Regions from separate parts of the Aquariibacter lacus genome, predicted to be linked through region 1. Evidence: predicted binding sites of a transcription regulator. Region 1 holds the regulator's gene; the other holds the start of a gene.
The links. The regulator FliA, encoded in region 1, starts transcription of late flagellar genes. The targets are predictions, from matches to a motif close to CTAAAGTTTNNNNNNNNNNNGCCGNTA.

Region 1 (14,718 bases):
CTCGGCCTGCTCGATGGGCTCGCCGTACTCGTCCAGCTCGGGCTCGGCCTGGGGCTTGAGCAGGAAGAAGGCCGCAGCCCCGCCGCCCAGCAGCAGCACGAGCACCAGGCCCAGGATCAGGAAGAGCTTCTTCTTGCCCTTCTTGGCGGGCGGGGTGGCCGCGTCGGCGGTGGCGGCGGCTGCGGACATCGGGGGGGCTCCTTGCGGGTCGGCTTGCGGTCCGCCGGCCCCCGCCTCCGGCAGGGCTGCGACGGCGGTCCGTCATGAGGCCATTATTCGGAGCCACCCCCCCGATCCAAGGGCCGATAAGGCGCTGGAAAACGCGGCTTTCCGCACGCCCGCAGTGCGCCGCGAAGGGCGCTTCAGGCGTAGAGATCGAGCCCGCCGGGCCGGCCGTCCCAGGCCCGGGCGGCGAGGGGCGCGGGGCCGGGCGCGTCCGGCGCGGCCAGCGTGCCGGCCAGCGCGCGGCGGCGCCCCGGGGCGCCCGCCTCGGGCGGCGGCGGGGCTTCGCGGCCGTCGAAGACGCCCCCGCCGCTCAGCGTCAGGCCGCCGGCCTGCAAGCCCGCGGCCAGCGCGGGCAGGCTGGCCTCCAGGGCCTCGCGGGTGGCGGCCTGGGCGGCATGGAAGTCGATCTGCGCCAGGCTGCCGTCCAGCACGATGCGCACCGCCACGCTGCCCAGGCCCTCGGGCAGCAGGTGCAGGCGGGCTTCCTGCACGCCCTGGTCGACCCAGGTCTGCATCTGCAGGGCCAGGGCCCGGCCGAAATCGACCGCCTCGGGCGGCACGCTCAGGCGCAGGGCCGGAACGGGCTCGCTGCCCGTGGGCGGGGCGCCGGCTGCGGTGGCCGAGGGCGCGAAGCCGGCGGCCAGGGCGGGCTCGGCCGGCCGGGCTGCGGGCGCGCTGGCCTGGGCTCCGGCTTCGCTGCTCGGGCGGTCCGTGGGGGGGTTCTCCGCTTCGCGCGCGCCCGGGCCGGAGCGGTCCGCAAGCTGGGGCAGGGCATCCGGGTGTGCGGCGCCGGCCGGGGCTTGCGGCGGGGTCGATCGGGCCGGGTCCCCGGGCGGGGGTGGCAGCAGGTCCGTGCCTTGGGCGGCTTGCGGGGTCGCAGGGTCCGCAAGGGAGGCAGAGGGCTTGGAGGACACGCTCCGGTTCGCCGGGCCGGATGCACTTGCATCGCTGCCGGAGGCAGCCACCGCGCCGCCCGCTACTGCCGCGGCCCGGGCTTGCAGGCCTTCGGCGGCAGCGGGTGTGCCGGGCGGGCGGCTTTCAGGCGCGGGTGGCGGCGGCAGGCTGCCGGGCGAGCCATCGGCAGCCCTTGCGCTTGCGGACGCGGTTTCCGCATCGGCATCGGCCTCGCCCGGAGGCGCGTCGGGGATCGTGGCTTCGTCGGCAGTCCGCGCCGCTCGGGCGGTGCTTGCGGAGGGCAGGCCCGGCTTGCTCGCCGATGCCTGCGCCGTGTCCGGCCTCTCCCGCAGGCGGGCCGGGTCGGCGGCTTCGGACCGTGTCGCAGCCTCGTTCGCTCCGGCCTGTGCAGCGTTCACGGCGTCGGCAGGCGGCAGGGCCGACGCCGCCCCGGCCGCGCCGCCCGCCGGGCCGGACCGGGCAGCTTGCTGGCGGGCCTCCATCCGGCGGCTGTCGAGCGAGCGGGCCTCGATCTGCCGGGCCTCGTCCTGGCGGTCCTCGCGCTGGCGGTCTTCCTGCCGGGCTTCACCTTGGCGAAGCCGGGCCTGGGCCTCGGCAAGCTCGCCGCGGGCCTGGCCCAGCCAGGGGCCGAAACCCGGACCGGCCGGGGCGGCAGGCTCAGGGCCTGAGCCTCGGGCCATACGGCCTGCGGCCGGGCCGGTCGGGGGGATGCTGGAGATCGCGCTCATGCTGACCTGGTCCCGTCTTCTCAGTGCAGGCCCGGCGCGGCGCCGTCGCCCTGCAGGCGGTTCCAGGCGCTGCGGCTGGCGAATTCGTCGCTCTGCTTCTGCTCGCGACGGAGCTGGATGTCGGCCGCCTGCTGCGCGCGGCGTTCGAGCAGCTTGTCGACCGAGGCCAGCCGCAGCTCCAGGCCCACCAGCAGGGCGCGGCTGCGCTCGCAGCGCTTGCGCGCCTGCTCGATCGCGCCCTGCTGCTGCACCAGGGCCTCGTCGACCCGGCCGACGAAGTGGTGCAGGTGGCGAAGCTGGTCGGGCGAGGTGGCCTGGCCCTCGGCCGCGCCGAAGCGCTTGAGCGTGTCGCCGCGAAAGCCGTCGAGCTGCTCGGACTGGCGCAGCGCGCCCTGCAGTTGCTGCTCGGCCCGGCGAAGCTGGGCCAGGGCCTGGTCGCGCTCCTCGCGCAGCCGGGCGGCGAGGGTGTCGAGGGCATCGGGGCGGGCGGGCATGGCGGCTCCAGGGCGGCGGGCGAATGGGGGATGGCTCAGCGGCTGGCGGCCAGGTGCTGCAGGGCGCCGATGCTGTCGGCCAGCGGCGCGCCGGCCTGCATGTCCTGTTGCAGCAGCGCGCGCATCGGCTCGGCCTGCTTGACGGCAAGGTCCAGCTCGGCATCGTGGCCGGGCTGGTAGGCGCCGAGCTGGATCAGGTCGCGCGCCTTCGACAGCCGCGACCAGCGCTGGCGAAACACACGCGCCGCCTCCAGATGCGCCTTGCCCGCCACGTTGTGCATGACCCGCGAGGCCGAGCGCTCGATGTCGATGGCCGGGTAGTGGCCGCCCTCGGCCAGCTCGCGGCTCAGGACGATGTGGCCGTCGAGGATGGCGCGGGCGGCGTCGGCGATCGGGTCCTGCTGGTCGTCGCCTTCGCTGAGCACCGTGTAGAAGGCGGTGATCGAGCCACCGCCCGGCAGGCCGTTGCCGCTGCGCTCGACCAGGCCTGGCAGCTTGGCGAAGCAGCTCGGCGGATAGCCCTTGGTGGCGGGCGGCTCGCCGATGGCCAGGGCGATCTCGCGCTGCGCCATGGCGTAGCGGGTCAGGCTGTCCATCAGCAGCAGCACATGGCGGCCCTGGTCGCGGAAGTGCTCGGCGATCGCGGTGGCATAGGTGGCACCCTGCATGCGCAGCAGGGGCGGCGCATCGGCCGGCGCCGCCACCACCACGCTGCGCTTGAGTCCCTCCTCGCCCAGGATGTCCTCGATGAATTCCTTGACCTCGCGGCCGCGCTCGCCGATCAGGCCGACGACGATCACATCCGCCGCGGTGTAGCGCGCCATCATCCCCAGCAGCACCGACTTGCCGACGCCCGAGCCGGCGAAGAGGCCGATGCGCTGCCCCCGGCCGACAGTGAGCATGGCGTTGATCGCGCGCACGCCGGTGTCCAGCGGCAGGCGCACCGGGTCGCGGTCCATGGCATTGATGGGGCGGCGCAGCAGCGGCTCGTCGTGCACGTCGGCGATGGGGCCGCGCCGGTCCATGGGCAGGCCCTCGGGGTCGACCACGCGGCCGAGCAGGCCGGGGCCCACCGGCAGGTGGCGGCTGCGGTCCTCGATGCGCCGCCAGGGGTGGCTGGGCTGGCCCAGGTGCGGCGGCTGCACCGGCACGGCCAGCGGCTCGACCCGCGCGCCGCTGGCCAGGCCATGCACCTCGCCGGTCGGCATCAGATAGGCCCGGTCGCCGGCGAAGCCGACCACCTCGGCCAGCACCGGCGCCTGGCCTTCGGGATGCAGCTGGCAGACCGAGCCGACCGGCACCCGCAGGCCGGCGGCCTCCAGCACCAGGCCGGCCACCCGCACCAGGCTGCCATGCACGGCCAGCGGCGCCGGGCTGGCGGCGAAGCTGCGCAGGTCGCTGAGGTAGCGCGCCCAGCCGGGCGGCAGAGCCGGTGCCGGGCGGGCGGGCTGCGGCGCGGCCGGCGCGCTGCCGGGCTCGAAGGGATCGGGCTTCATGCGCTCGCCCCGTCCACGGCCGGCTCGACCCAGGGCGTCTCGCGGCCCAGATTGGCCACGGCCCGGGCCCAGCGCGCGGCCAGGCTGGCATCGACGCTGCCCAGCTCGCTGTCGACCCGGCAGCCGCCGCGGGCGATCTGCGGATCGGCCTGCAGCCGGGCACCGCGGGCGGCCAGGGCCTCGCCGACGCCCTCGGCCACGCGCGGCAGCTCGTCGGGGTGCACGCGCATCACGATCTGGCGGGCCGAGCCCAGGGTGGCGTCCAGCGCCTCCTGGGCCACCTGCACCAGCAGCTCGGGCTGCCGGGCCACGCGGTCGCGCACCACCTCGCGGGCCAGGGCCACGGCAATGTCGGCCACCTGCTCGGCCAGCAGGGCCTGCAGGGCATCGAGCTGCTCGCCGTACTGCTGCGTCAGCGCCACCAGCGGCGCGGTGAGCTGCTGGGCATAGCGCTGCTTGAAGCCCTCCAGCGCGACCAGGCCGTCGCGGTAGCCATCGGCATAGCCCTCCTGGCGGCCCTGGGCGCGGGCCTGGGCGCGCTCGGCCTCCAGGTCGGGCGGCGGGGCCTCGGGCTCGGGCGGCTCGGGTGGCGTGGGGCCAAGCTGGCCCGGCCGCCAGGCGCTAAAGCTGCGCAGCTCTTCGCGCGGGATGAAGCGGGCATAGGGCTCGCGCGCGCCGGGCGTCGGCGTGGGCTCGGGCGGATGCTGGTGCAGGCGGCGGTGCGCCCGGGCGGCAGCGGCCTCGTCGCGCGGCGGTGCGGCTTCGGGCGCCGCCGCCGCGCCGGCCGGCCGGCCCAGGGGCTGCGGCTTGAAATCAGACGAAGGCATCGTCGCCGCCTCCGCCCAGCACGATCTGGCCTTCGTCGGCCAGGCGGCGGACGATCTTCAGCATTTCCTTCTGCTCGGCCTCGACTTCGGACAGGCGCACCGGGCCGCGCGACTCCAGGTCCTCGCGCAGCGTCTCGGCCGCGCGGCTGGACATGTTGGCGAAGATGCGCTCGCGCAGCTCGGCCGTGGCGCCCTTGAGCGCGATGACCAGCGACTCGCTCTGCACCTCCTTGAGCAGGGCCTGGATGCCCCGGTCGTCGACCTTCATCAGGTCGTCGAAGGTGAACATGTTGTCCATGATCTTCTGCGCCAGGTCCGGGTCGGCCGTGCGGATGAAGTCCAGCACCGAGGTCTCGACGCTGGAGCCCATCATGTTGATGATTTCCGAGGCCGTCTTGACCCCGCCCATCGAGGACTTCTTGGTCCGCTCGCCGCCGGCCAGCACCTTGCTCATGACCTCGTTGAGGTCCTTGAGCGCGCTGGGCTGGATGCCGTCGAGCGTGGCCACCCGCACCATCACCTCGTTGCGCTGGCGCTCGCTGAACTGCTTGAGCACCTCGGAGGCCTGGTCGAACTCCAGGTGCACGAGGATGGCCGCGACGATCTGCGGATGCTCGTTGCGCAGCAGCTCGGCCACCGAGCCCGGGTCCATCCACTTCAGGCTCTCGATGCCCGAGACATCGCCGCCCTGCAGGATGCGGTCGATCAGCAAGTTGGCCTTGTCCTCGCCCAGGGCCTTGCGCAGCACGCTCTTGACGTATTCGTCGGTGTCGTTGACGAGCAGCGTGGTGTCGGCCGCATCGTCGGTGAAGCGCTGCAGCACCGTCTCGACCCGGTCGCGCGGCACGGTCTTCATGCGGGCGATGGTCTCGCCCAGGCGCTGCACTTCCTTCGGCGAGAGATGGCGGAAGACCTCGGCCGCTTCCTCTTCGCCGAGCGACATCAGCAGGATCGCGGCGTCTTCCAGTCCCTGGTCGTCCATGGTGGGTGAGGGTGTGGGGGCGTGTTCGGGGGGATGCGGACTCAGGCGTCCTTGCTGACCCACTGGCGCATGATGGTGGCCACCGCGGCCGGGTTCTCGCGCGCCAGGGTGCGGGCCTGGTCGAGCCGCCGGTCGGTGGCCGGGGCCTCCAGCGCCGGCAGGCCCTGGGCCGACGGGCCGCCCAGCGCGACCGCGGCCTCGCCGCCGGGCATCGGCAGGGTGCCGACGTCGTCAACCACGGTGTCCAGCCGCGGGCCGGCCGGCCGCTCGACCGGCCGCGCCGCCTTCAGCGCCGGGCGGATCGCACCGAAGACGATGATCAGCGCCAGCAGCGCGATGCCCACCGGCAAGGCCAGGCTGCGCACCAGCTCTTGCAGCTCGGGTTGCTGCCACAGCGGGATCTCGGGCTCGGCTTCGGGCGCGGTGATGCGGAAGGGCGCATTGACCACCTTCACCGAATCGCCGCGCTCGGCATTGAAGCCCACGCTCTCGCGCACCAGCGCGGTCAGCTTCTCCAGCTCCTCGTCGCTGAGCGGCTGGCTCGTCGTCTTGCCCTTGGCATCGGTCACGCTGCGGTGGTTGACCACCACGGCCGCATTCACGCGCCGCACCTGGCCGCTGGCGCCGCGCGTCACGCGCACGGTGCGGTCGATCTCGTAGTTCACCGTCGATTCGCGCCGGCCGTTGCCGCCGGTGCTGCCGGTGCTGGCGCCGGCCAGGGTCTGAGCCGGGCCGTTGACGGGGGCCGAGGCCGGCGTCGGCGGCTGGTTGCTGGCCGCGCCCGGCACGCCGGTGGGCACGGCGGTCGCGCCGCCCGGGCCGGTCTCCAGGGTCTGCTGGCTGCGTACCGCGGGCGCGGCCTTCTCGCCCTGGTTGGGACGGAATTCCTCGGAGGTGGCCTCGGTCTCGGAGAAGTCGACCTCGGCCGTCACGGTGGCACGCAGGTTGTCGCGGCCGACCACCGGTTCCAGCAGCTCGTTGATGCGCTGGGCATAGCTGCGCTCGATCTGCTGCACGTACTGGAGCTGCTGCGCGTCCAGGCCGGGCGCGGGGCTGCCCTCGGGCGGGTCGGACAGCAGGGCGCCGCTCTGGTCCAGCACGCTGACCGACTGCGGCGTCATCTCCGGCACGCTGGCGCTGACCAGGTGCACGATGCCGGCGATCTGCGCCCGGTCCAGCATGCGGCCGGCATGCAGGGTCAGCAGCACGCTGGCGCTGGGCTTTTGCTGGGCGCGGAAGAAGCCGTTCTGGTTGGGCAGGGCCAGGTGCACGCGGGCGGCCTGCACGGCCGAGAGGGCCGAGATCGAGCGGGTCAGCTCGCCCTCCAGACCGCGCTGGAAGGTGAGCCGCTCCTGGAACTGGGTCTGGCCGAAGCGCGCGCTGTCCATCAGCTCGAAGCCGACGATCGAGCCCTTGGGCAGGCCGGCCGAAGCCAGCTTGAGCCGCACGTCATGCACCTTGTCCGCGGGCACCAGGATGGCCGCGCCGCCGTCGGCATGCTTGTAGGGCACGCCCATCTGCGAGAGCTGGGCCAGGATGGCGCCGCCGTCCTTGTCCGACAGGTTGGCGTAGAGCACCTTGTAGTCCGGCCGGCTGCCCGCCGTGCCCAGCAGCAGGGCCAGGGCCAGCAAGGCCAGCACGCCGCCGCCCAGCATCCACTTGCGGCCCGGCGGCAGCGTGCCCAGGCGCTGAAGCAGGCCGGGCGGGCTGGCGTTGGGGGTGCCGCCTAGCGGCATCGGGTTGGCAGCAGCCAGGGCAGTCTCCATGGCTGGGGATTGTTCCGGCGGGGCCGTTGGCACATGCGGGGAACAGTCGCGCCGAAGCGGGGCAGTTCCCGCCATCGCGGGCCGGCCTGCTCCGCACAATGCGCAGCATGGACGTCAAGCTCAAGCCCTTCGACTTCGCCCAGGCCGCGGCCCGGGCGGGCATGTCGCAGGTCGCGGATCGTGTCGCGGCCAAGCTCCGCGAAAGCGCCGCCGCGACCGCGGGCGAGGCCCCGGCCGCCAGTGCCCCGCCCAGCTTCCAGGACAGCTTCCGCCTGGCCCTGCGCCAGGTCAGTCAGGCCCAGCTCGAAGCCGGCGGCCTGCAGCGCGAAGTGCAGCTCGGCAACCCCACGGTCAGCCTGGAGCAGACCATGGTCGCGATGCAGAAGGCGCAGATCGGCTTCCAGGCCGCACTCACCGTGCGCAACAAGCTGGTCCAGGCTTACTCAGACGTGATGAACATGCAGGTCTGAAGGGCACTGCCGGCACCGGTCGCGTGCGGCAGGATTTGCGGATCCAGTGCTTACGCCCCGCGATGGGACGCCGATATGGCAAACTTTGAGTCATCAAAAACGGCTGCCTTTCGGGTGACATGTAACAGGAGGCTTGACCTCCGACCCGTCTGGCGGCCAATTTTTTGGGTCGGTTTGTTGGGTCTCTGAAGACAGCCAGGCATGCACCGCTACGCCATCTTGATCGACGGCGGATTCGCCCGGCGTGCCCTGCGGACCCGTGTGGCCGCCGACGCAGCCAGCTTTCAGCGCCTGGTTGAGACCCTAGCGGGCCATGTCGCGCTGCGGGATCGCCTCCTGCACCGGGTCTACTTCTACGACGCAACGCCCCTTGAAGGCTCGCGGACGATGCCGCTGCAAGGTGGCTTGGTCGAGTTTGGGCGCAGCCCGGTGGCTTCGGAATCCAAAGCCTTGTTCGACGAGCTGAAGCGCCTTCCATTCTTTTCGTTGCGAATGGGCGAGACTGCGCTCAACGGCTGGCAGGTGGACCCCAAGGCGCTGGAAGCCGCCACGACCGAGGCCCTCACGGTCACGGCTGCGCAGATCAAGCCCCGCATCACGCAAAAGGGCGTAGACATGCGCATCGGGATGGATATCGCCGCACTGACGCTCAAGCAGCACGTGCAGTGCATCGTCCTGGTGTCAGGCGATAGCGATTTCGTCCCTGCAATGAAGTTTGCCCGTCGGGAGGGTGTCCAGGTTTTCCTGTGTGCCCTTGGCCGCCGTGTTCGGCCCGCCATGCTTGAGCACAGTGATCTGGTGCTTGAGGTTGATCGGCCCAGGTCCGGGGCTGAGATAGCGGCCGTTTAGTCGCGAGCCGACATCATCCCGACGGGGGCCGATAGGCTCCCGCCGGTTCCCATTCGCAGGGAGTCTGGACGGGGCGCCGTGCTTCTCAGAACTTAAACGCCATCCGCATGCCGCCCCAGTGCCGGCCGCGCACGACGATGGGCGCCGCCGCTTCCTTGAGCAGCACGAAGTGGCCGCCGCCCATGTCGCGGCGGTAGGTCTGGAGCAGGAAGGGCCGGGTGTTGCGGGCACTGGCCAGGCCGGTGCGGTCGTTGAAGATGCGGCGCCAGCGGCTGTTGGCCGTGTTCCAGGTGACGTCGCCGGCGCGCTGCGGCTGGCAGTAGATGCGGTTGTGCGTCGGGATGTAGCCGTTGCGGTCGGTCGCGATGCAGAACACCACCTTCGGATCCAGCGCGAGAAAACGCTCCTGGACGGCCGGGAAGAGCCGGTCGCTGACCGCGTTGTAGGCCGTCAGATGCTGCAGCGGGTTGCTGCCCTCGACCGGGCGGTAGGCCTCGTCCCAGAGCTGGGCCTCGCTGAGCTCGCCGCGGACAAGGGCATCCTCCAGCGCCTCGGCAATCTCGCCGGCGGCCTGCTGCGCGGCGCGGATGAAGGGGCTGTCCTCGGTCTCCACGCCGCAGTCGGCGACCAGCTCGATCAGCGACTCGCCGGCCTTGAGGAAGGCTTCGCTGCGCTGGTTGGCCTGGCCCAGGGTGCTCACCGCCTGCTGCATCTCGCGCTCGATGCCGCCCATCTGCTCGGCCAGCCGGGTGCAGATGCTGCGGCTTTCGGCGGCGGCCTCGCCGATGCGGCCGACGCCGTCCTCGACCTCGGCCAGCGCGCGGTGGAAGGCGCCCTGGCTGGCGGCCTTCTGACCCTCGCGGGTCTGGATCTCGCGGGCCAGGGCGCCGATGCGCTGGTCCAGCTCGGCCACGGTGCTGAAGATGGCCTTGGACGAGGTCTCGACCTGGGCCGAAAGATCCTTGACCGCATCGGCCACCACGCCAAAGCCGCGGCCGGCCTCGCCAGCGCGCTTGGCCTCGACGCTGGCATTGAAGGCGACCAGCCGCGTCTGCAAGGCGATCTGCGTGATCTGCCCGGCAGCGTCGGAGACATGGCGCAGCGTGTCGACGATGGCGGCCACCTCCTGCCCGACCTGCTCGACCGCATGGCGCGCACGGCCGACCGCGGCATGGCTGGCCTCGGTGGTGCTGGCGATACCGGCCTGCGAGGCCTGCACCTCGCGCACCTGCACGCCCAGGGCCTGCACGGCGCTGGCGCCCTGCTGGCCGACGCGGGCGGCATCGTCGATTTCGCCGCGCACTTGCGCCGCGTCCTGGCCGAGCCGCGAGGCCAGCTTGGCGATGGAGGTGACGGCCGAGCGCAGCTCGGCGACCTCGCGTGGCGGGCTGGCGGCGCCGGGCTCGACCAGGCTGACCTGGGCGGCGGACCGGCGTCCGAAGCGTTGAAGAAAGGGGGTCAGCATGCTCGGCCTCGGGGTCTGGGCGGTGAGTGGGTTTCAGTCCGGCGCGGGCCGGGCCGTGGACAGGGGGGCCGGCTCAGTGCTCGCGCATCTTCACGCGCAGCCGGGCGATGCTCTGGCTGTGCAACTGGCAGACGCGGCTCTCGGTCACGCCCAGGATGGCGGCGATTTCCTTGAGGTTCAGGTCCTGCTCGTAGTACAGGCTCATCACCAGCTTCTCGCGCTCGGGCAGTTGCTCGATGGCCTGGACCAGGGCCTCGCGCATGCGGCGGTCCTGCAGGCGGCTCATCGGCGTCTCGCCGCTGTCGGGCACGTGGCGGTCGAGGAAGTCCTCGTCGCCCTCGTCGCCGCTCATGTCCTCCAGGTGCACGAGCTGGGTGCCGCGCACCTTGCCGAGCAGGCCCTGGTAGTCGGTCAGCGACAGGCCCATGGCCGCGGCAATCTCGCTTTCCTGCGGCGCGCGGCCGAGGCGGTGCTCAAGCTGCTGCACCGCGGTCTCGATCTCGCGCTGGCTCTTGCGGGTGCCGCGGCTGGCCCAGTCGCTGCCGCGCAGCTCGTCGAGCATGGCGCCGCGGATGCGCTGGCTGGCGAAGGTCTCGAATTGCACGCCCTGCGCCAGGTCGAAGCGCTGGGAGGCATCGGCCAGGCCGATCATGCCGGCCTGGATCAGGTCGTCGAGCTGCACATTGGCCGGCAGCTTGGCGATCATCTGGTGCGCCAGGCGGCGCACCAGCGGGCTGTACTGCCGCAGCACCGCATTCGTGTCGGGGCGACCGGTGGCGGTGTACATGGCGGCGGCGGGGGTGGGGCTGCGGGAGGGCGAGGCAAAGGGGCTCATGGCGGTCTCAGCGCATCGCGTGATGGCGGGCGGCGGGTGCGGCCCGCGGGGCAGGGGGCGGACCGGCTTCGCGGGCCAGGGCCGGCAGCGGGGCCAGCACCGGGCGGCCCTGCGGCTCGGCGCGTCGCCGCGTGGCCTCGCCGACCGGCGGCGCATAGGCGCAGGCCATCAGCGCCTCCAGGCGCTGCACCAGGGCCGGGGCGGGCGGCTGCTCGGGGGGCTCGGCCGGGTCGATGCCCATCCAGTGCTGCTGCACGCCGCCCAGGAAGCCGTCGGCGCAGCGCGCCAGGCTGGCGGCGATGCGCGGCGCCAGCCGCGAGCCGGGCGCTGCGGCGAGCAGCAGCTCGTGCGTGCGCAGGCCGGCGCGCAGGGCCAGCAGCTTGAGCGCGGCATAGGCTTCGGTCAGCGCCGCGCCCGATTCATCGCACAGCACCAGCGGGCGCAGCAGGGGCGCGCGGCCGTCGCGCACGGCGCGGCCGAAGAGCCGGGCCAGGTCGGCGGCGGGGGCATGCAGCAGGATCAGCTCGGCCTCGGGTGCGGCCTCGGCCAGGGCGTCGAGGAAGGCCTCGGTCGAGCCCCCCGCATCGACATGCTGCTGCGGCAGGCCGCGCGCGGCCAGATAGGCCAGGTGGCGGTCGAGCGGCTCGATCGCCTCGGCCAGGTCGAAGCGGGCCAGCTCGCCCGGCTCGCGGGCATGCAGGCCGGCATCGACGACCAGGGTGCGGCGGTCGAGCAGGGCGGCGGCGCCGGCCAAGCGTTCAAGCAGCAGGCCGCCCCAGGCCAGGGCCGGGTTGGCGATCACCGGCAGGATGCGCAGGGTCGGCGCCGCGAAGCGGCGGCGCAGGCCGGCGGCCTGGTCTTCGGGCATGCGGGCGGAGGCGCTCACGGCAGGGTCCTCGGCAGGGCAGCGGGCTTCAGCGGACGGGCGGCTTGAACAGGCGCGAGGCCGGTTCGCGTGCCGGCAGCGGCGCGGCGAAGACCAGGTTCATCTCGCCGCTGTCGAAGCGCCAGGCCGGGCTGCCGCCGCCGCGCAGCGCGCGCTGCACCAGGGCCTGCGCGCTCAGGCGGTGCCAGTCCTCCGGCACGCGCTGGCCGTTGGCGATGGCCAGCACCTTCATGCGGTGGCGGATCAGGGCATCGAGCGCGGGGGCGAGCTTGACGGCTTCGTCGAGCTTGCTCAGCACCACGCCCTCCACCCGCGCGCTGCGGTAGCGCTGCACCACGTCCTCCAGCGTCTCGCCCTGGGCCGAGGCATTGAGCACGAGCACGCGGCGGATCGAGGCATGCGCCACCATCTCCAGCAGCTCATGGGTGCGGCTGTCGCGCTGGGCCACGCCGGCCGTGTCGATCAGCACCATCTTCTTGGCCGAGAGCAGGTCGAGCAGGTCTTCCAGCGAGGCGCGGTCGTGCGCGGTGTGCACCGGCACGCCGAGGATGCGGCCGTAGCTGCGCAGTTGCTCCTGCGCGCCGACGCGGTAGGCGTCGAGCGTGATCAGGCCGAGCTGCGAGGCGCCGTGGCGGGTGGCGAAGGCCGCGGCCAGCTTGGCGGTGGAGGTGGTCTTGCCGACGCCGGTCGAGCCGATCAGGGCATAGATGCCGCCCTGCTCCTCCAGCGCGGCCTCGCGCTCGCCGGTCAGCAGATTGCATTCGAGCACGCCGCTGGCCCAGCCGATCTCGTCGGCCTCGGCCGGGGTGGCGGGCAGGGCATCGACGAGCTTGCGGATCAGCGCGGTCGAGAAGCCGCAGTCCAGCAGGCGCTGGGTCAGGCGGGCCTGGGCCGGATGGCGCTGCAGGCGCTCCATGAAGGCCAGGGCACCGAAGCGTTCCTCGATCAGGCCCTTCATCGCGCGCAGCTCATGGATCATGGCCGACTCGCCGCTGCTCGGCGCAGCCGGGCGGGCGGCTTCGGCCGGCGCCGGCTCGGGCGTGATGGCCGCGACCCGGCGGCGCGCGACGCGCTGCTCCACCGCATGCACGGCCATGTCGACCGGATCGGCCAGCAGGGGCAGGCGCTCGGGCGGGGCCGGCGGGGCGCGGCGGGCGCCGGCGGCATGCGGCTCATCGGATGAGCCGGCTGCGGCCGGGGTGCGGCGGGGGCTGGCTTCGGACCGGTCCTGGGCCTCGGCAGCAGCCGGCATGCGGCGCGCGGCGGGCGGGCTGGCCGGGGCCGCTGCGGGGCTGGGCCTTGGGGCGGCGGGCGGGCGGGCTGCGGCCTCGGGCCGGGCCTGCGCCGGGCTGGCCGGCGCTGCCGCGGCGGGCGGCTGCAGGGCCGCCTGGCGCTTGCGCAGCAGGCGTTCACGCACATAGTCCTGGAAGGACAGGGTGCTCATCGCCAGCTTCTGCACATCCTGGGTAACCTCGTCGCCCGCGGCCGGGGCCGGGGCAGCCGGCGCATGCGGCTCGGCCGCATCGGCCTGCGCGGCCAGCCGGTGGGCGGCGGCCAGGGCCTGGGGGGCCATGGCCAGCATCTCGACGCCCTGGCTCGTCTGGCGGGTGGAGAGGACGACGGCCTCCTCGCCCAGCGCGGCGCGCATCTTCTGCATGGCCTCGCGGGAGCTGCGGCCGGTGTAGCGCTGGACGTTCATGCGGTGCCTCCGATGACGGAACCGATACGGATGGAATGGGTTTCAGGGATCTCGCTGTGGCCCAGCACCTTCAGCCGCGGCGCGGCGCGGCGCAGCAGCCGGGCCACCGGCACGCGGATCGCGTCGGGCACCAGCAGGCAGGCGGGATGGCCCAGGTTCTCCTGGCGCTTGGCGCTGTCGGCGGCGCCGCGGCTCAGCGCATCGGCCACGCCGGGGTCCAGCATCGGCCCGTTGCCGCCGCCCAGGGCCTGGGCCAGCAGGCGCTCCAGCTCGGGCTCGATGGCGATCACGTCCAGCTCCTTCACCGGGCCGTAGATCTGCTGGACGATGGCCGGCGCCAGGGCGATGCGCACGCGCCGCGCCAGCTCGGCGGGGTCGGTGGCCAGGCTGCTGTTGGCGCCGACATGCTCGGCCACCGTCTCGACGATGGAGCGCATGTCGCGGATGTGCACCCCTTCTTCCAGCAGCAGTTGCAGCAGTTTCTGGAGCGTGGCGATCGGGACCATCTTGGGGATCACGTCTTCGATGACTTTGGGGGCCAGGCGGCCCAGGTGCTCGACCAGGGCCAGCGTCTCGCTGCGGCCCAGCAGGCGGGCGGCCTGGGTTTGCATCAAGTGTGAAAGGTGGGTGGCCACCACGGTCGAGCAATCAACGACGGTGTAGCCGGCCATTTGTGCTGCTTCGCGCTGGCCCTCGTCGATCCAGACCGCAGGCAGGCCGAAGGCCGGGTCGCTAGTGCGGGTGCCGATCAGCGGCGTCTGCGCGCCGCCCGGGTTGATCGCCAGCAGCATGGCGGGATAGGCCTCGCCCTCGCCGATCACCGCGCCGCGCAGGGTCAGGCGGTAGGCGCCGGGGCGCAGCTCCAGGTTGTCGCGGATGTGCACGGGCGGCGGCAGGAAGCCCACGTCCTGCGCGAACTTGCGCCGCACGCCCTTGATCCGGCCGAGCAGCTCGCCGCCGCGGGCTTTGTCGACGAGCTGGATCAGGCGGAAGCCCAGCTCCAGGCCCAGGGTGTCGACGGGTTGCAGGTCGTCCCAGCTCGCCTCGGCATTGGGGTCGAGCGGCTTGATCTCCTCGGCCG
Region 2 (14,718 bases), on a different contig from region 1:
CCCGACATCTGTCTCAGGCTGACGAAGAGCACGGCCAACAGCAGCAGCAGCAGCCCGGCGAAGCCAACACCGAGACGTTGGCCGATTTTCAGTTGGGTGAGCATGGGAGGGTCCTTGGATCGGGGCGGGCGTGAGAGGAACAGGGTCGGGAATCAGTGGCGCGAGCGGCGCACCAGGGAGGCCACGTCCAGGATCAAGGCGACCCGTCCGTCTCCCATGATGGTGGCGCCCGAGATGTCGGGCACCTTGCGGTAGTTGGCTTCGAGGTTCTTCACCACCACCTGCTGCTGGCCGAGCAGTTCGTCGACCATCATGGCCACGCGGCTGCCCTCGGCCTCGACGACGACCATGATGGGATGCGAGGGCTGCTGGCCGTCCTCGCGCGGCACATGGAAGAGCGACTCCAGCTCGATGACCGGCATGTACTCCTCGCGCACCTGCACCACGCGGCCGGTGCCGCCCAGGGTCTTGACCGTCTGCGGCGTGACCTGGAAGCTTTCGACCACGCTGGCCAGCGGCAGGATGTAGACCTCCTCGGCCACGCCCACGCTCATGCCGTCCATGATGGCCAGCGTCAGCGGCAGCCGCACCGCCACGCGCATGCCGTGGCCCTCGGCCGAATCGATCTCGACCGTGCCGCCGAGCGCCGAGATGTTCTTCTTGACCACGTCCATGCCGACGCCGCGGCCGGACACATCGGTCACCACCTCGGCGGTGGAGAAGCCCGGCGCGAAGATCAGCGACCAGACCTCGGCATCGCTCATCTCCTCGCTCACGGCCAGGCCGCGCTCGCGGGCCTTCTTGAGCAGCTTGGCGCGCGACAGGCCCTTGCCGTCGTCGCGCACCTCGATGACGATGCTGCCGCCCTGGTGGCTGGCCGCCAGGGTGATGGTGCCCTGCTCGGGCTTGCCCTTGGCGCGGCGTTCCTCGGGCAGCTCGATGCCGTGGTCGCAGGCATTGCGCACCAGGTGGGTCAGCGGGTCGGTGATCTTCTCGACCAGGCCCTTGTCCAGCTCGGTGGCCTCGCCGACGGTCAGCAGCTCGACCTCCTTGCCGAGCTTGGCCGCCAGGTCGCGCAACATGCGCGGGAAGCGGCTGAAGACCGTGCCCATCGGAATCATGCGGATCGACATCACCGCTTCCTGCAGGTCGCGGGTGTTGCGGTCCAGCGCGGTCAGGCCGGCGATCAGGGTCTGGTGCTGCACGGGGTCCAGCACGCGGCTGTGCTGGGCCAGCATGGCCTGGGTGATGACGAGCTCGCCCATCAGGTTGATGAGCTGGTCGACCTTCTCCAGGCCCACCCGCAGGGTGGTGCCTTCCAGGCCGGCGGGCTTGGCCTCGGCGCGGGCGCTGGGGGCGGCGGCCGGGGCAGCGGCCACGGCCTCGGCCGGGCGGGCCGGGCCGTCCTCGGGCGCGGCGGCTGCGCTGCCGGGGGCGCCGGGGGCGTCGTCGAAGAAGCCGTAGCCCGGGTCCTCCTCCTGCACCGGCGAGCCCGGGGCCTTGGCATAGAAGCCGTAGCCCGGCGCGATGTGCTCGCCGGCCCAGGGCCGCAGCCGCACCTGCTCGCGGGCGATGTGGAAGGCGAAGAGGTCCAGCAGCTCGCTGTCGGCCGTCGCGGTGATCAGCTTGAAGCGGCGCAGGCCGTCGGCGGCCAGGCCGCCATCGACCGGCTCGACCTGGCCCAGGCCCTCGATCTCCTTGAACAGGCTCAGCACATCGTCGGCCAGGCCGGGCCGCTCCAGCGGGCCCAGCGTCATTTCCAGGATGCGTTCGCCCTTGACGGTGACGGGCACGTCGGCCGCCTCGGCGCCGTGCACGCCGGCCTCGGCCTGCGGCGGGGCTGCGCTGGGCTGCGCCGCGGCCGGCACCGTGCCGGGCGCGCTGGCTTGCGCGGCGGGCGCAGGCGCCAGGGCCTGCGGCGCCGGGCTTTCGCCCTGGCTGTAGGCGGCGATCTGCCGGCGCAGCGCAGCCGTGTCCGGGCTGTGACCGGCGCCGCCGGCCTGGTGGCGGGCAAGCTGGCCGGCCAGGGCATCGCCCGAGGCCAGCAGCACATCGACCATGCCGGCGGTGGCCGCCAGCTCGTGGCGGCGCAGCTTGTCGAGCAGGGTCTCCATCACATGGGTCAGCTCGGCCACATCGCTGAAGCCGAAGGTGGCCGCGCCGCCCTTGATCGAATGGGCGCAGCGGAAGATGGCATTGAGCTGCTCATCGTCCGGCGCGGCCACGTCGAGGGCCAGCAGCAACTGCTCCATCTGCTGCAGGTTCTCGCCGGCTTCCTCGAAGAAGACTTGGTAGAACTGGCTGAGGTCGATGCCGGCGGCGCTGCCGCCCTGCATGCCTGGGGACTCGCCCATCATCGGCTCCTTGATGTTCCTGAACAGGTGCGCTCGCGGCGGGCCGGGCTCAGCGGATGACCTTGCGGATCACTTCGATCAGCTTGGCCGGATCGAAGGGCTTGACCATCCAGCCGGTGGCCCCAGCCGCGCGGCCGGCCTGCTTCATCTGGTCGCTGGACTCGGTGGTCAGGATCAGGATGGGCGTGGCCTTGAAGGCCGGGTGCTCGCGCAGCTTCTTGGTCAGGCCGATGCCGTCGAGGTGGGGCATGTTCTGGTCGGTCAGCACCAGGTCGTAGTGGTGCGAGGCCGCCTTGTCCCAGGCGTCCCGGCCATCGACGGCCTCGGTCACCTGAAAGCCCGCGCTCTTGAGGGTGAAGCTCACCATCTGGCGCATCGAGGCGGAGTCATCCACGGCAAGGATGGAAGGCATGGGGACGTTCTCCGGGGTAGATCGGGTCATCGGCAGAGGGGGCAGGATCTTGAGGACGCGGGCTCAGAACAGCTCGACCGAGCCGGCGTCCATCTCGTCCTGCGTGACCGGGTTCGGTCGCTGCGGCGCGGGGGTGATGGCGGCTTCGCCGTCCTCGTCGGCCCCGAAGGCGCGGGCGGCGAGCTGGTCGGCGCAGTTGCGCACCCGCTGTTGCGTGTGACGCAGGAGCTGGCTGGCCATGTCCTCGAACTGCAGGGCGACGACGCTGTCGGTCAGCGTCTCGCGCAGGGCCTGCACCGCCGTCGGCGAGCGGCTGGGGTCGACGCTGTCGAGGGCGCGGTGGGCCGCGTCGAAGCCGCTCAGCAGCAGGGCGCAGCTCTCGCTCAGCAGGGTCTGCAAGCGGTCGAGGTCGTGGCCGACGGCGAGCAGGTGGTCCTGCAGCTCGGCCACGGCGAGCACCGGCAGCTCGACGGTGGGATCGGGGGAACTCGGCATGGCGCGGATGCGGGTTCGGAATCGGGGCCGCTGCGCGGCAGCGGGGAGGCGGACACAGCGGCGGGGGCGGCCCTCGGGGCCGCGCAGGGTCCGCTGCGCTTCAGGGTCATTCTTCGCCTCGACCCCCCGGGCCGGTGCGCCGAAGATGCGCCGGAAAGCCGCGCTGTTTTCCGCCTGTCGTCCGGCCCTTGACGGCCCGCTGCGGCCCGTCGGCCGCCCCCGGTGGCGCAAGAGCCGGGGCCGCCCAGCCCTGGGGCACACTTCGCGCCAGGCCTTGCGCTCCTGCCTGTGCAGCCGCCCCGACCATGCCCGCCGCCGACCTCAAGTCCCCCCACCGCCCGTTGCGCCTGCTGCATCTCGAAGATTCGGCCTTCGACCACGAGATCCTGCTGGCCCATCTGCGCGCCGGCGGGCTGGAGGCCGAGGTCCGCCGCATCGAGACCGAGGCCGAGCTGCGCGCCACCCTCGCGCAGTCCTGGGACCTGGTCGTCTCCGATTTCGCCCTGCCGGGCTTCTCGGGCCTGCAGGCCCTGGAGATCGTGCGCGGCCACGACCCGCTGCTCCCCTTCGTGCTGATCTCCGGCACCATCGGTGAGGACATGGCCGTGCAGGCCATGCGCCGCGGCGCCAGCGACTACCTGCTCAAGCAGAACCTCGTGCGCCTGGTGCCCGCCCTGCAGCATGCGGTGGAGGCCGCGCGCAGCCGCCGCGACCAGCGCGCCGCCCGCGAGGCCCTGGCCGCCAGCGAGACCCGGCTGCGTGAGCTGACCCAGCACTTGCAGGCCAGCGTCGAGGCGGAGCGGGCGGCCATCGCGCGCGAGATCCATGACGATGTCGGCGGCTCGCTCACCGCCCTCAAGTTCGACCTGGCCTGGATCGAGCGCCACAGCGGCGTGCCCGCCGTCGGCCAGCGGGCGCGCGAGGCGCTGGACACCGTCACCCATGCCATCGAGGCCAGCCAGCGCATCATGCACAACCTGCGGCCGGCCATCCTGGAGCAAGGCCTGGTTGCCGCCCTGCAATGGATGACCCAGCGCTTCGAGAAGCGCAGCGGCCTGGAGACGCGCTTCAGCCACAGCCCGGCCGAGCTGCCGGCCCTGCCGCCGGGCCTGGCCCTGATCGCCTACCGCACCGCGCAGGAGGCGCTGACCAATGTCAGCAAGCATGCCCAGGCCCGCCGCGTGAAGCTGGACCTGACCCTGGCCGCCGGCGTGCTTTCGCTGGAAGTCAGCGACGACGGCCGCGGCCTGACCGTGCAGGACCTGGCCAAGGCGCGCAGCTTCGGCCTGCGCGGCCTGCGCGAGCGCGCGGCCACCGTGGGTGGCTGGGTCGACCTGAGCAGCGGCGAGCGCGGCACCAGCCTGATCCTGTCCCTGCCCATGGACGGCCGGCCGCCCCAGGATGAACCCGAGGGCGGCGACCGCAATGCCGACGATCCGACCACCTGGGGAGTCGATCCTTGATCCGCGTCATTCTCTGCGACGACCACGCGCTCATCCGGCGTGGCATCCGCGACACCCTGACCGACGCGCCCGACATCGAAGTCGTCGGCGAGGCCGGCGACTACGGCGAGCTGCGCAGCCTGATGCGCGACACCCGTTGCGACGTGCTGGTGCTCGACATCAACCTGCCCGGCCGCAGCGGCCTGGACGTGATGCATGTGCTCAAGGACGAAGGCAGCCCGGTGCGCGTGCTCGTGGTCAGCATGTACCCCGAGGACCAGTACGCCATCCGTGCGCTCAAGGCCGGCGCGCACGGCTATGTGAACAAGGGCAGCGACACCGCCCAGCTCGTCGAGGCGGTGCGCATCGTCGCCCAGGGCCGCAAGTACATCACCCCCGAGATCGCGCAGATGCTGGCCGAAAGCCTGAGCCAGCCCCAGGCCGAGGTGCTGCACGAGCGCCTGTCCGACCGCGAGCTCCAGACCCTGACCCTGATCGCCAGCGGCAAGCGTCTGTCGGACATCGCGCAGGAGCTGACGCTCAGCCCCAAGACCGTCAGCGTCTACCGCGCGCGGGTGCTGGAGAAGCTGGGCCTGTCGAACAACTCCGAGCTGACGGTCTACGCCATTCGCAACGGGCTGGTGTAGGCGGAGCCAGGTGCCCGTGCAGGCTCAGTGCATGAGCGCCGGGCGGCCGCCGAGGCTGGCATTCAGGTCGTCGAGCCAGGGTTCGGCCAGGCTGCGGATCTGGGCATCGTTGATGAGGATGCGCTGCATGATGCGGTGCTTGAGCTGGCGTTCCTCGCGGCCCAGGTCGCTGCGGTTGGCGGCATGCTTGAGCTGCGAGATCAGCAGGCCGCACGCGCCTTCGAGGCGGACGACGCCGTCCCAGTCGCCATCGCGGGCGGCGGCCAGCATGCGCTGGCTGGCTTTCTCCAGGGCCTGGTAGTAGGGCAGCAGGGGGGTGGGGGGCATGGCGGCGGGCTCCGTGGCGCGGGGTTCGGCGGCGGTTCGGTGCATGGCTTCAGCGGCCGGGTTGGCCCAGGACCTGCGGGCCGATGGCGGCCCAGGCCTCGCGCAGCGGCTGGACCAGGCGCAGGCATTCGTCGAGCATGGCCTCGTCATTGCGCAGATTGGCTTCCAGCAGGCGATGGGCCAGGTAGCTGTAGAGCCCGTCGAGCTGCTCGGCCAGCGCACCGCCGGCCGACCGGTCCAGGGCGCTGCGCAGGCCTTCTTCGAGGATGCGGATCGCGCGGGTCAGCGCGGCACCCTTGTCGGCGATCTCGCCCTGGCGCATGGCCCCCCGGGCGCGCTGGATGCTGTCGACCAGGCCCCCGTAGAGCATGGTGATGAGCTGGTGCGGGTTGGCGGCGTCGACTTCGGTCTCGACCCCGACCTGGCGGTAGGCATTGGCAAGGCCGCTGCTGCGGCGCGGGGCGAAGGGGCTGGCAAAGGCGTGCATGGCGTGGGGGCGGGGGGTCAGGGCCGCGGGGCCGATGGCTGTTTATCGGTGCCGGGATGCTCCGGCTTGAGCGGCCGAAAGCCCGAATTGCGGGGCCGCGCAGGGGCTGTCGGCACGATGCCGGGCGCTGCGCCGGCCACCGGATCAGGCCTTGTTGCTGCTGCTGTTGAGCATGTTGAGCTGCTGGGTCACATAGCTCGACAGGCCGCTGAGCTGGCTCATGCTGGCATCGAGCGCCTGGTACTGGCGCAGCAGCCGCGCCTGCACCTGGCTGACGCGGTTCTCCAGCCGCTCCTGCTCGTCGCCGTTGCGGTCCAGGCGGGCGCGCAGGCCTTCGCTGCGGCTGCTGAGCAGGCCGTCGAAGCCGGTCAGGCTGTCGGCCAGGTTGCGCAGCCTCAGGGCCAGGCCTTGGCTGCTGCTGTCGCCGGCCGTGCCGCTGGCGCCGAAGAGCTTGGCCAGCTCGGCCGGCTGGGCCAGGGCGGTGTCGAGCTTGGCACTGTCGATCTTGACCGTGCCGTCCTTCTGCACATCGAAGCCCAGGTCGGCGAAGCGGCTGAAGCTGGCCGAGGCGCTGCTGCTTTCGCGCAGCATGCTGCGCATGCGGCCGAGCAGGCTCACGGCCGTGCTGTCGCCCTGCAGGGTGCCGGCAGTGCTGGTGCCTTCGTCGTAGCGGGTCTGCGTGCGCAGGTAGTTGTTCAGGGCGTTGTAGGCGTCGGCAAAGGCCTGCACCGCGGCCTTCTGGCCGCCGCTGTCGCTGCTGACGCTGATCTCGGCCGGCGTGCTGGTGAGGGCCTGCAGGTTCAGGCTCAGGCCGGGGATGGCGCCGTCGAGCTGGTTGCCGGCCGATTCCACCGCCAGGCCGTTGACGGTGGCCAGGGCATTGGCGGCGGCCTGGGTCTGGCTCATGCCGCCGGGGTAGCCCAGGCTGGCGAAGGCACCGCTGGCGGCGCCGCCGGACAGGTCGCTGGCGCCGATCGTCATGGCCTGGGCCAGGCCGCTGCTGCGGCTGGTCAGGGTCAGGCGCGCGCCGTTCACGTCGCTGACGATGGCGGCATTCACGCCGGCTGCGCTGGCGTTGATGGCGTCGCGGATGTCGGCCAGCGTGGTGTCGGCCTCGCTGAAATCAAGCGTGGTCGTGTTGCCGCCGACGGTCAGGGCGAGCTGGCCGCTGCCCATCACCGCCTCGGCGCTGGCCTGGGCCGGCGAGGCCAGGCTGTGCGCCCGCGCAAGCTGCTGCACGCTGACGGTGTAGCTGCCAGCCGCCGCGCTGCCGCTGCCACTGACCTTGACAGCCGTGCTGTCGCTGCTGGCGCTGCTCTGCGCCCACAGGCCGGCGCCGGCCAGCTTGGCCGAGGCCTCGCGCAGCGTGCTCATCAGGCTGTTGACCTGACCATAGGCCGAGATCTTGGTCTGGATGCCCTTGGCCGCAGTCTGCAACTGGGCAATGGGCTGGCGCTCGATCGCGACGAGCTGGCTGACGATGGAACTGACGTCGAGCCCGCTGCCCAGGCCGGTGGAGGAGACGGTCGCCATGGTGGAAATCCTCGGGGGTGTCGCTGGGGCATCGGCGGCATCGGCGCCAACTTGAGACCAGGCCCGGCGCGCCGGCCGCATGCGGCCAGCGGGCCGGGCCCGGTGGGGTCAGGAGGGCGGGTCGCGCGCGGGGCGCGCTGCGGCTTCAGCCCTGCAGCAGCTTCAGCACCTGCTGCGGCAACTGGTTGGCCTGGGCGACCATGGCGGTGCCGGCCTGCTGGAGGATCTGCGCCTTCGACAGGTTGGCGGTCTCGGCGGCGAAGTCGGCATCCATGATCCGGCCGCGGGCGGCCGAGGTGGTTTCCACGCTGACCTGGAGCTGCGAGATCACCGCCTCGAAGCGGCTCTGGACGGCGCCCGATTCGGCCCGTGCGGTGTTGACGATGTCGAGGTCGGCATCGAGGTCGGCGATCACCGCGCTGGCGGCGGCGGCGGTGCTGATGTCGGCTGCGGCATAGGCGGTCAGCGCGGTCATGTCGAAATTGGTCGCGGCGGTCAGGGTGTCGGTGCCGTCGGCGCCGATCTGGAAGTCGGTGCTGGTGAAGCTGCCGTCAAGCAGGTTGATGCCGTTGAACTTGGCGTTGTCGGCCACCCGGGCGATTTCCTCGACGAGCTGGTCGGCTTCCGATTGCAGGTTGGTGCGGTCGGCATCGCTGATCGAGCCATTGGCCGACTGCACGGCCAGTTCGCGGATGCGCTGTAGGTTCTCGCCGATCTTGCCCATCGCGCCTTCGGCCGTCTGGAACAGCGAGATGCCGTCGTTGGCATTGCGCATCGCCACGTTCATGCCGCGCACCTGGGCATTCATGCGCTCCGCGATGGCCAGACCGGCGGCGTCGTCCTTGGCGCTGTTGACCCGCATGCCGGAGGACAGGCGCTGCATCGAGGTGGCGAGCGTCGACTGCGATCCGTTCAGATTGCGTTGCGCATTGAGCGACATCGTGTTGGTGTTGATGGTCTGGGGCACGGCAGCACTCCTAAGGGGTCACGTGGTGCGCCGGTGGCTCGGGCTGCCGGCGGAGAACGCGTCGCAGGAACGCGGTGAGGTGATTCTTCGGCCGCTGCCGCCCCGGGCATGCCATGAAAAACGGCGGATTCGGCGGCCATCTCGGGGCCGGCGAATCCGCCGTGGGGCCCGGCACGCGGCCGGGTGGTGGGCGTGGGCGGGCGGCTGCCTGGCCGGCCCGCCCGGGGCTCACTGCAAGTGGGCGATCAGGCCCCGGGCCTGTGGGGCCAGGGCCTGCGGGGCGGCCGGGGCCTGCGGCCACGGCGCCTCGGCCCGCAGGGCCGGCGGCTGCGCAGCCGGCAGGCCGGCCTGGCCACCGCCGGGGGCCGGCAGCAGGGGCACGATCAGCAGGGCCACGATGTTGATGATCTTGATCAGCGGGTTGACCGCGGGGCCGGCCGTGTCCTTGTAGGGATCGCCGACCGTGTCGCCGGTCACGGCGGCCTTGTGCGCGTCGCTGCCCTTGCCGCCGTGGTGGCCGTCCTCGATGTACTTCTTGGCGTTGTCCCAGGCGCCGCCGCCGGTGCACATGCTGATGGCGACGAAGAGGCCGGTGACGATGGTGCCCATCAGCAGGCCGCCGAGCGCCTCGGCGCCGAGCAGCAGGCCGACCAGGATGGGCACGACCACCGGCAGCAGCGAGGGGATCATCATTTCCTTGATCGCCGCGCCGGTCAGCATGTCGACGGCCCGGCCGTATTCGGGCTTGCCGCTGCCGTCCATGATGCCGGGGATGTCGCGGAACTGGCGCCGCACCTCCTCGACCACCGCGCCGGCCGCGCGGCCCACCGCCTCCATCGCCATCGCGCCGAAGAGGTAGGGGATCAGGCCGCCGATGAAGAGGCCGACGATCACCTTGGGGTTGCTCAGGTCGAAGCTCGCGGCAATGCCGCGCGCCTCCAGCGAGTGGGTGTAGTCGGCAAACAGCACCAGCGCGGCCAGGCCGGCCGAGCCGATGGCATAGCCCTTGGTCACCGCCTTGGTGGTGTTGCCCACCGCGTCGAGCGGGTCCGTCACGTCGCGCACGCTGTCGGGCAGATCGGCCATCTCGGCGATGCCGCCGGCGTTGTCGGTGATCGGGCCGTAGGCATCCAGCGCGACGACGATGCCGGCCATCGACAGCATCGAGGTGGCGGCGATCGCGATGCCGTAAAGCCCCGCCAGCCCATAAGCCGCCAGGATGGCCGCGCAGACGAAGAGCACCGGCCAGGCCGTGCTCTTCATGCTGATGCCGATGCCGGCAATGATGTTGGTGGCATGGCCGGTGGTCGAGGCCTGGGCCACATGCTGCACCGGCTTGTACTGGGTGCCGGTGTAGTACTCGGTGATCCAGACCAGCGCCGCCGTCAGCACCAGGCCGACGGCGCAGGCGCCCCACAGCCGCAGGTGGGTGCCCTCGCCCAGGGCATCGGCCGGCATGGCCAGCACGGTCACGCCGTAGAACAGCGCCAGCGACAGCAGGCCGGCGACCGCCAGGCCCTTATAGAGCGCCGGCATCACGTTCTTCATGCCCGGGCTGGCCTTGACCGCGTAGGTGCCGGCGATCGAGGCCAGGATGGACACGGCGCCCAGCAGCAGCGGATAGAGCGCGGCCTGCAGCGGCGCGGCCGTGACCAGCAGCGCGCCCAGCGCCAGGGTGGCGATCAGGGTGACGGCATAGGTCTCGAACAGGTCGGCGGCCATGCCGGCGCAGTCGCCGACGTTGTCGCCCACGTTGTCGGCGATCACCGCGGGGTTGCGCGGGTCGTCCTCGGGGATGCCGGCCTCGACCTTGCCGACCAAGTCGGCGCCGACGTCGGCGCCCTTGGTGAAGATGCCGCCGCCCAGGCGCGCGAAGATGGAGATCAACGAGGAGCCGAAGGCAAAGCCCAGCAGCGGCTTGAGCACCGAGGACAGGCTCTCGTCGGGCGTCAGCGCGCCATTGCCGGTCAGCATCCAGAAGAAGCCGCCCACGCCCAGCAGGCCCAGGCCGACGACCAGCATGCCGGTGATCGCGCCGCCCTTGAAGGCCACGTCCAGCGCCGGGCCGATGCCCTTGACCGCGGCCTGCGCGGTGCGCACATTGGCGCGCACCGAGATGTTCATGCCGATGAAGCCGCAGGCGCCCGAGAGCAGCGCGCCGACGACGAAGCCCACCGCACTCATCGTGTCGAGGAAGACGGCGATCAGCACCGCCAGCACCACTCCGACCAGGGCGATCGTGCGGTACTGCCGCCCCAGATAGGCCGCGGCGCCCTGCTGGATGGCCGCGGCGATCTCCTGCATGCGGGCATTGCCCGCGTCCTGGCGCAGGATCCAACTGCGCTGGATGAAGCCATAGAGCACTGCGGCAAGCCCGCAGACCATCACGAACCCAAGCGAACCGGAACTGGACATGAAGAAGTCTCCTGCCTCGTTGTCGATGTGGTGTGACGCGCCGCACCGCAGGCCGCAGGCCCGCGCAGGGGTCGCGAATCAATGTAGGGGACACCCTGGGGATGGACAACGCGGGTCGGCCCTGGGTCAGATCGACGCAAGCCCGGCCCCTAAAATCAGCAGGAACCCCTAGCGATTCCCTTTCCCCACACATCAACGAGCCCGCATGAGCCTGAACAACGTGACCCCCGGCGCCAAGGCGCCCGAGCAGTTCAACGTGGTCATCGAGATCCCGATGAACGCGGATCCGATCAAGTACGAGGTGGACAAGGAAACCGGCGCGATCTTCGTCGACCGCTTCATGACCACCGCGATGCACTACCCCTGCAACTACGGTTACGTGCCGCAGACCCTGTCGGACGACGGCGACCCGGTCGATGTGCTGGTGATCACGCCCTACCCGCTGACCCCGGGCGTGGTCGTCACCTGCCGTGCCATCGGCGTGCTGCAGATGGACGACGAAGCCGGTGGCGACGCCAAGCTGCTGGCCGTGCCCATCGACAAGATCCTGCCGATCTACACCCACTGGCAGAAGCCGGAAGACATCAACCAGATGCGCCTCAAGGCCATCCAGCACTTCTTCGAGCACTACAAGGACCTCGAAGCCGGCAAGTGGGTCAAGGTCAAGGGCTGGGAAGGCCCGGAGGCCGCCAAGGCCGAGATCGTCTCGGGCATCGCGCGCTACGCCGAAACCTCGAAAAAGTAATCCGTGGACAGGCTGCGGCCCGGGGGCGCAAGGCCCCGCGCGCCGCGCGCGGGGAACCGCTGGCTAGACTGCCGCATCGCAGGGTGTCCCGCCCTGTTGCTGACGAGCCTCTGCCCATGAGCCTGAGCCTGTTTCGGATCAATGGTCTGCGGCGCCTTCTGGGCGCCGCTTTGCTTTCCTGCGCCACCCTGGCCGGCGCCGCGCCCGCCGGCACCGCGCCGGCCCCGCTGCCGCGCGGCGTGAGCCTCGGCGCGGCGGTCGAGGGCATCACCGAGTACCGCCTGGCCAACGGCCTGCAAGTGCTGCTGGTACCCGATGCCTCCAAGCCGACCACCACGGTCAACCTGACCTACCGCGTCGGCTCGCGGCATGAGAACTACGGCGAGACCGGCATGGCCCACCTGCTGGAGCACCTGATCTTCAAGGGCACGCCGAAGAATCCCAATGTCTGGGCCGAGTTCAGCAAGCGTGGCCTGCGCGCCAACGGCACCACCTGGTTCGACCGCACCAATTACTTCGCCAGCTTCGCGGCCAACGAGGCCAATCTGCAGTGGTTCCTGTCCTGGCATGCCGATGCCATGGTCAACAGCTTCATCGCGAAGAAGGACCTCGACACCGAGATGACGGTGGTCCGCAACGAGATGGAGTCGGGCGAGAACAGCCCCGGCCGCATCCTCTACCAGAAGACCCTGTCGGCCATGTACGACTGGCATGCCTACGGCAAGGACACGATCGGCGCGCGGGCCGATGTGGAGAACGTCGACATCGGCCGCTTGCAGGCCTTCTACCGCCGCTACTACCAGCCGGACAATGCCACGCTGATCGTCAGCGGCCAGTTCGATGCGGCCAAGGTGCTGGCCTCGGTGGCGCGCGAGTTCGGCCGCATTCCCAAGCCCAAGCGCGCGTTGCCGCGGCTCTACACCCTCGATGCCGCGCAGGACGGCGAGCGCAGCGTCACGCTGCGCCGCGTCGGCGGCACGCCGCTGCTCTATGCGGCCTACCACCTGCCGCCGGCCGCTCATCCCGACTTCGCCGCCGCCGAACTGCTCGGCCTGGTGCTGGGCGATGGCAGCTCGGGTCGCTTGCAGAAGCAACTGGTCGAGGCCGGCCTGGCCGCGGCCATCGGCGCCGACACCCTGGCCCTGCATGACCCGGGCGTGGGCCTCTTCGTCGCCCAGCCCGGGCCCCAGCACGACCTGGCCCGCGCCCGCGAGGCGCTGATCGCCACCGTCGAGGGCTTTGCCGCCGAGCCGGTGCGCGAGGAGGAGCTGAACCGCGCCCGCGCCCAGTGGCTCAAGGGCTGGGACCAGACCTTCAGCAATCCGGAGAAGGTCGGCATCGCGCTGTCGGACTCGGTCGCCCAGGGCGACTGGCGGCTCTTCTTCCTGCTGCGCGACCGCGTCGAGCAGGTGAGCGTGGCCGACGTGCAGCGTGTCGCGACCGAGCGCCTGCTGCCCGCCAACCGCACCCTGGCCACCTACTTGCCGACCGAGGCGCCCAAGCGTGCGCCGGCGCCTTCGTCCGTCGACGTCGCCGCGCAGTTCCAGGGCTTCAAGCCGCGTGCGGCCGAGGCCGCCGCCGCCGCCTTCGACACCCGCCCCGAGGCCCTGGACCGCGCCACCACCCGCGGCCGGCTGCCCGGCGGCCTGCGCTATGCGCTGCTGCCCAAGCCCACCCGCGGCGCCGCCGTGCAGGCCCGGCTCACGCTGCGCTACGGCACGCTCGACAGCCTGAAGGGCCAGGGCGAGGTGCCGGGCTTCGTCGCGGCCCTGCTCGACAAGGGCACGCCCACGCTCAGCCGCGCCCAGATCCAGGACCGCCTGCTCGCGCTCAAGACCGAGCTGGCGATCAGCAGCCAGGAAGGCGCCGTCACCCTGGCCCTGCAATCCAAGCGCGACACCCTGCCCGAGGCCCTGGCCCTGGTCGGCCAGCTCCTGCGCGAGGCCAGCTTCCCGCCCGCCGTGCTGGAGGAATTGCGCGCCCAGGCCCTGTCGCAGATCGAGAGCCAGCGCGAGGATCCGGAGGCCCGCGTCGAGCTGGCCCTGGCCCGCCACGGCAACCCCTACCCGCGCGACGACCCGCGCTACGCCGCCAGCTTCGACGAATCGGTGGCCGATCTGAAGGCCCTGAAGGTCGAGGACCTGCGCGCCTTCCACCGCCGCTTCTACGGCGCCAGCCACGGCGAGTTCAGCGCGGTGGGCGACTTCGACCCCGAGGCCGTGCGCAGCGCCCTGGCCCGGGCGCTCGACGGCTGGGCCAGCGCCGAGCCGCAGGCCCGCATCCCCCTGCCGGCCGTGCCGGTGGCGCCGACCCGCCTGGTCGAGCGCACGCCCGACAAGCAGAACGCGACCCTGTCGGTGCGCCTGTCCGGCCTGGCCCTGACCGACCTGCATGCCGACTACCCGGCCCTGCTGGTCGGCAACCAGATCCTCGGCCTGGGCGGCAGCGCGCGGCTGTGGAAGCGCATCCGCGAGAAGGAAGGCCTGAGCTACAGCGTGGTCAGCTTCTTCCAATGGAACCCGGTCGATGCCAATGCGAGCTGGAAGGCCGAGGCCATCTTCGCGCCGCAGAACCTGGCCAAGGTCGAAGCCGGTTTCCGCGAGGAAGTGGCCCGGCTGCTGGCCGACGGCATCACCCCGACCGAGCTGGAGGAGACCCGCAAGGGCCTGCTGGCGGCCCGGGCGCTGCGCCGGGCGCAGGACGCGCAGCTTGCCGCCAGCCTGGCCGCGCAGCTCCACCTCGAGCGCAGCTTCGCGACCGAGGCGGGCGTCGATGCGGCCATCGCCCGGCTGACCGTCGACCAGGTCAACACGGCCCTGCGCCGCTGGCTGCAGCCCGAGCGTTTTGTCACGGCCGTGGGCGGCGATTTCAAGGATTGAGCCCGCCGCGCCCGC

Region 2: fliD (flagellar filament capping protein FliD) is a predicted target of FliA. The motif match lies at 7,727-7,753, and genes of this name have one in related genera.

What each region holds. Positions count from the first base shown of each region.
Region 1 covers NZ_JAERRA010000001.1:1,332,549-1,347,266, forward strand. Annotated here, with positions in the region: gene JI742_RS06145 (flagellar basal body-associated FliL family protein) at 1-189, opposite strand, end outside; gene JI742_RS06150 (flagellar hook-length control protein FliK) at 363-1,868, opposite strand; gene fliJ (flagellar export protein FliJ) at 1,889-2,362, opposite strand; gene fliI (flagellar protein export ATPase FliI) at 2,398-3,858, opposite strand; gene JI742_RS06165 (FliH/SctL family protein) at 3,855-4,685, opposite strand; gene fliG (flagellar motor switch protein FliG) at 4,672-5,667, opposite strand; gene fliF (flagellar basal-body MS-ring/collar protein FliF) at 5,709-7,433, opposite strand; gene fliE (flagellar hook-basal body complex protein FliE) at 7,541-7,903, shown strand; gene JI742_RS06185 (NYN domain-containing protein) at 8,105-8,752, shown strand; gene JI742_RS06190 (methyl-accepting chemotaxis protein) at 8,838-10,217, opposite strand; gene JI742_RS06195 (RNA polymerase sigma factor FliA) at 10,291-11,004, opposite strand; gene JI742_RS06200 (flagellar biosynthesis protein) at 11,060-11,938, opposite strand; gene flhF (flagellar biosynthesis GTPase FlhF) at 11,967-13,637, opposite strand; gene flhA (flagellar biosynthesis protein FlhA) at 13,634-14,718, opposite strand, start outside.
Region 2 covers NZ_JAERRA010000002.1:187,338-202,055, reverse strand. Annotated here, with positions in the region: gene JI742_RS11220 (methyl-accepting chemotaxis protein) at 1-104, opposite strand, end outside; gene JI742_RS11215 (chemotaxis protein CheW) at 153-2,354, opposite strand; gene JI742_RS11210 (response regulator) at 2,404-2,766, opposite strand; gene JI742_RS11205 (hypothetical protein) at 2,830-3,261, opposite strand; gene JI742_RS11200 (hybrid sensor histidine kinase/response regulator) at 3,567-4,724, shown strand; gene JI742_RS11195 (response regulator) at 4,721-5,350, shown strand; gene JI742_RS11190 (flagellar protein FliT) at 5,375-5,677, opposite strand; gene fliS (flagellar export chaperone FliS) at 5,727-6,164, opposite strand; gene fliD (flagellar filament capping protein FliD) at 6,309-7,697, opposite strand; gene JI742_RS11175 (flagellin N-terminal helical domain-containing protein) at 7,843-8,664, opposite strand; gene JI742_RS11170 (sodium-translocating pyrophosphatase) at 8,893-11,079, opposite strand; gene ppa (inorganic diphosphatase) at 11,285-11,824, shown strand; gene JI742_RS11160 (M16 family metallopeptidase) at 11,941-14,703, shown strand.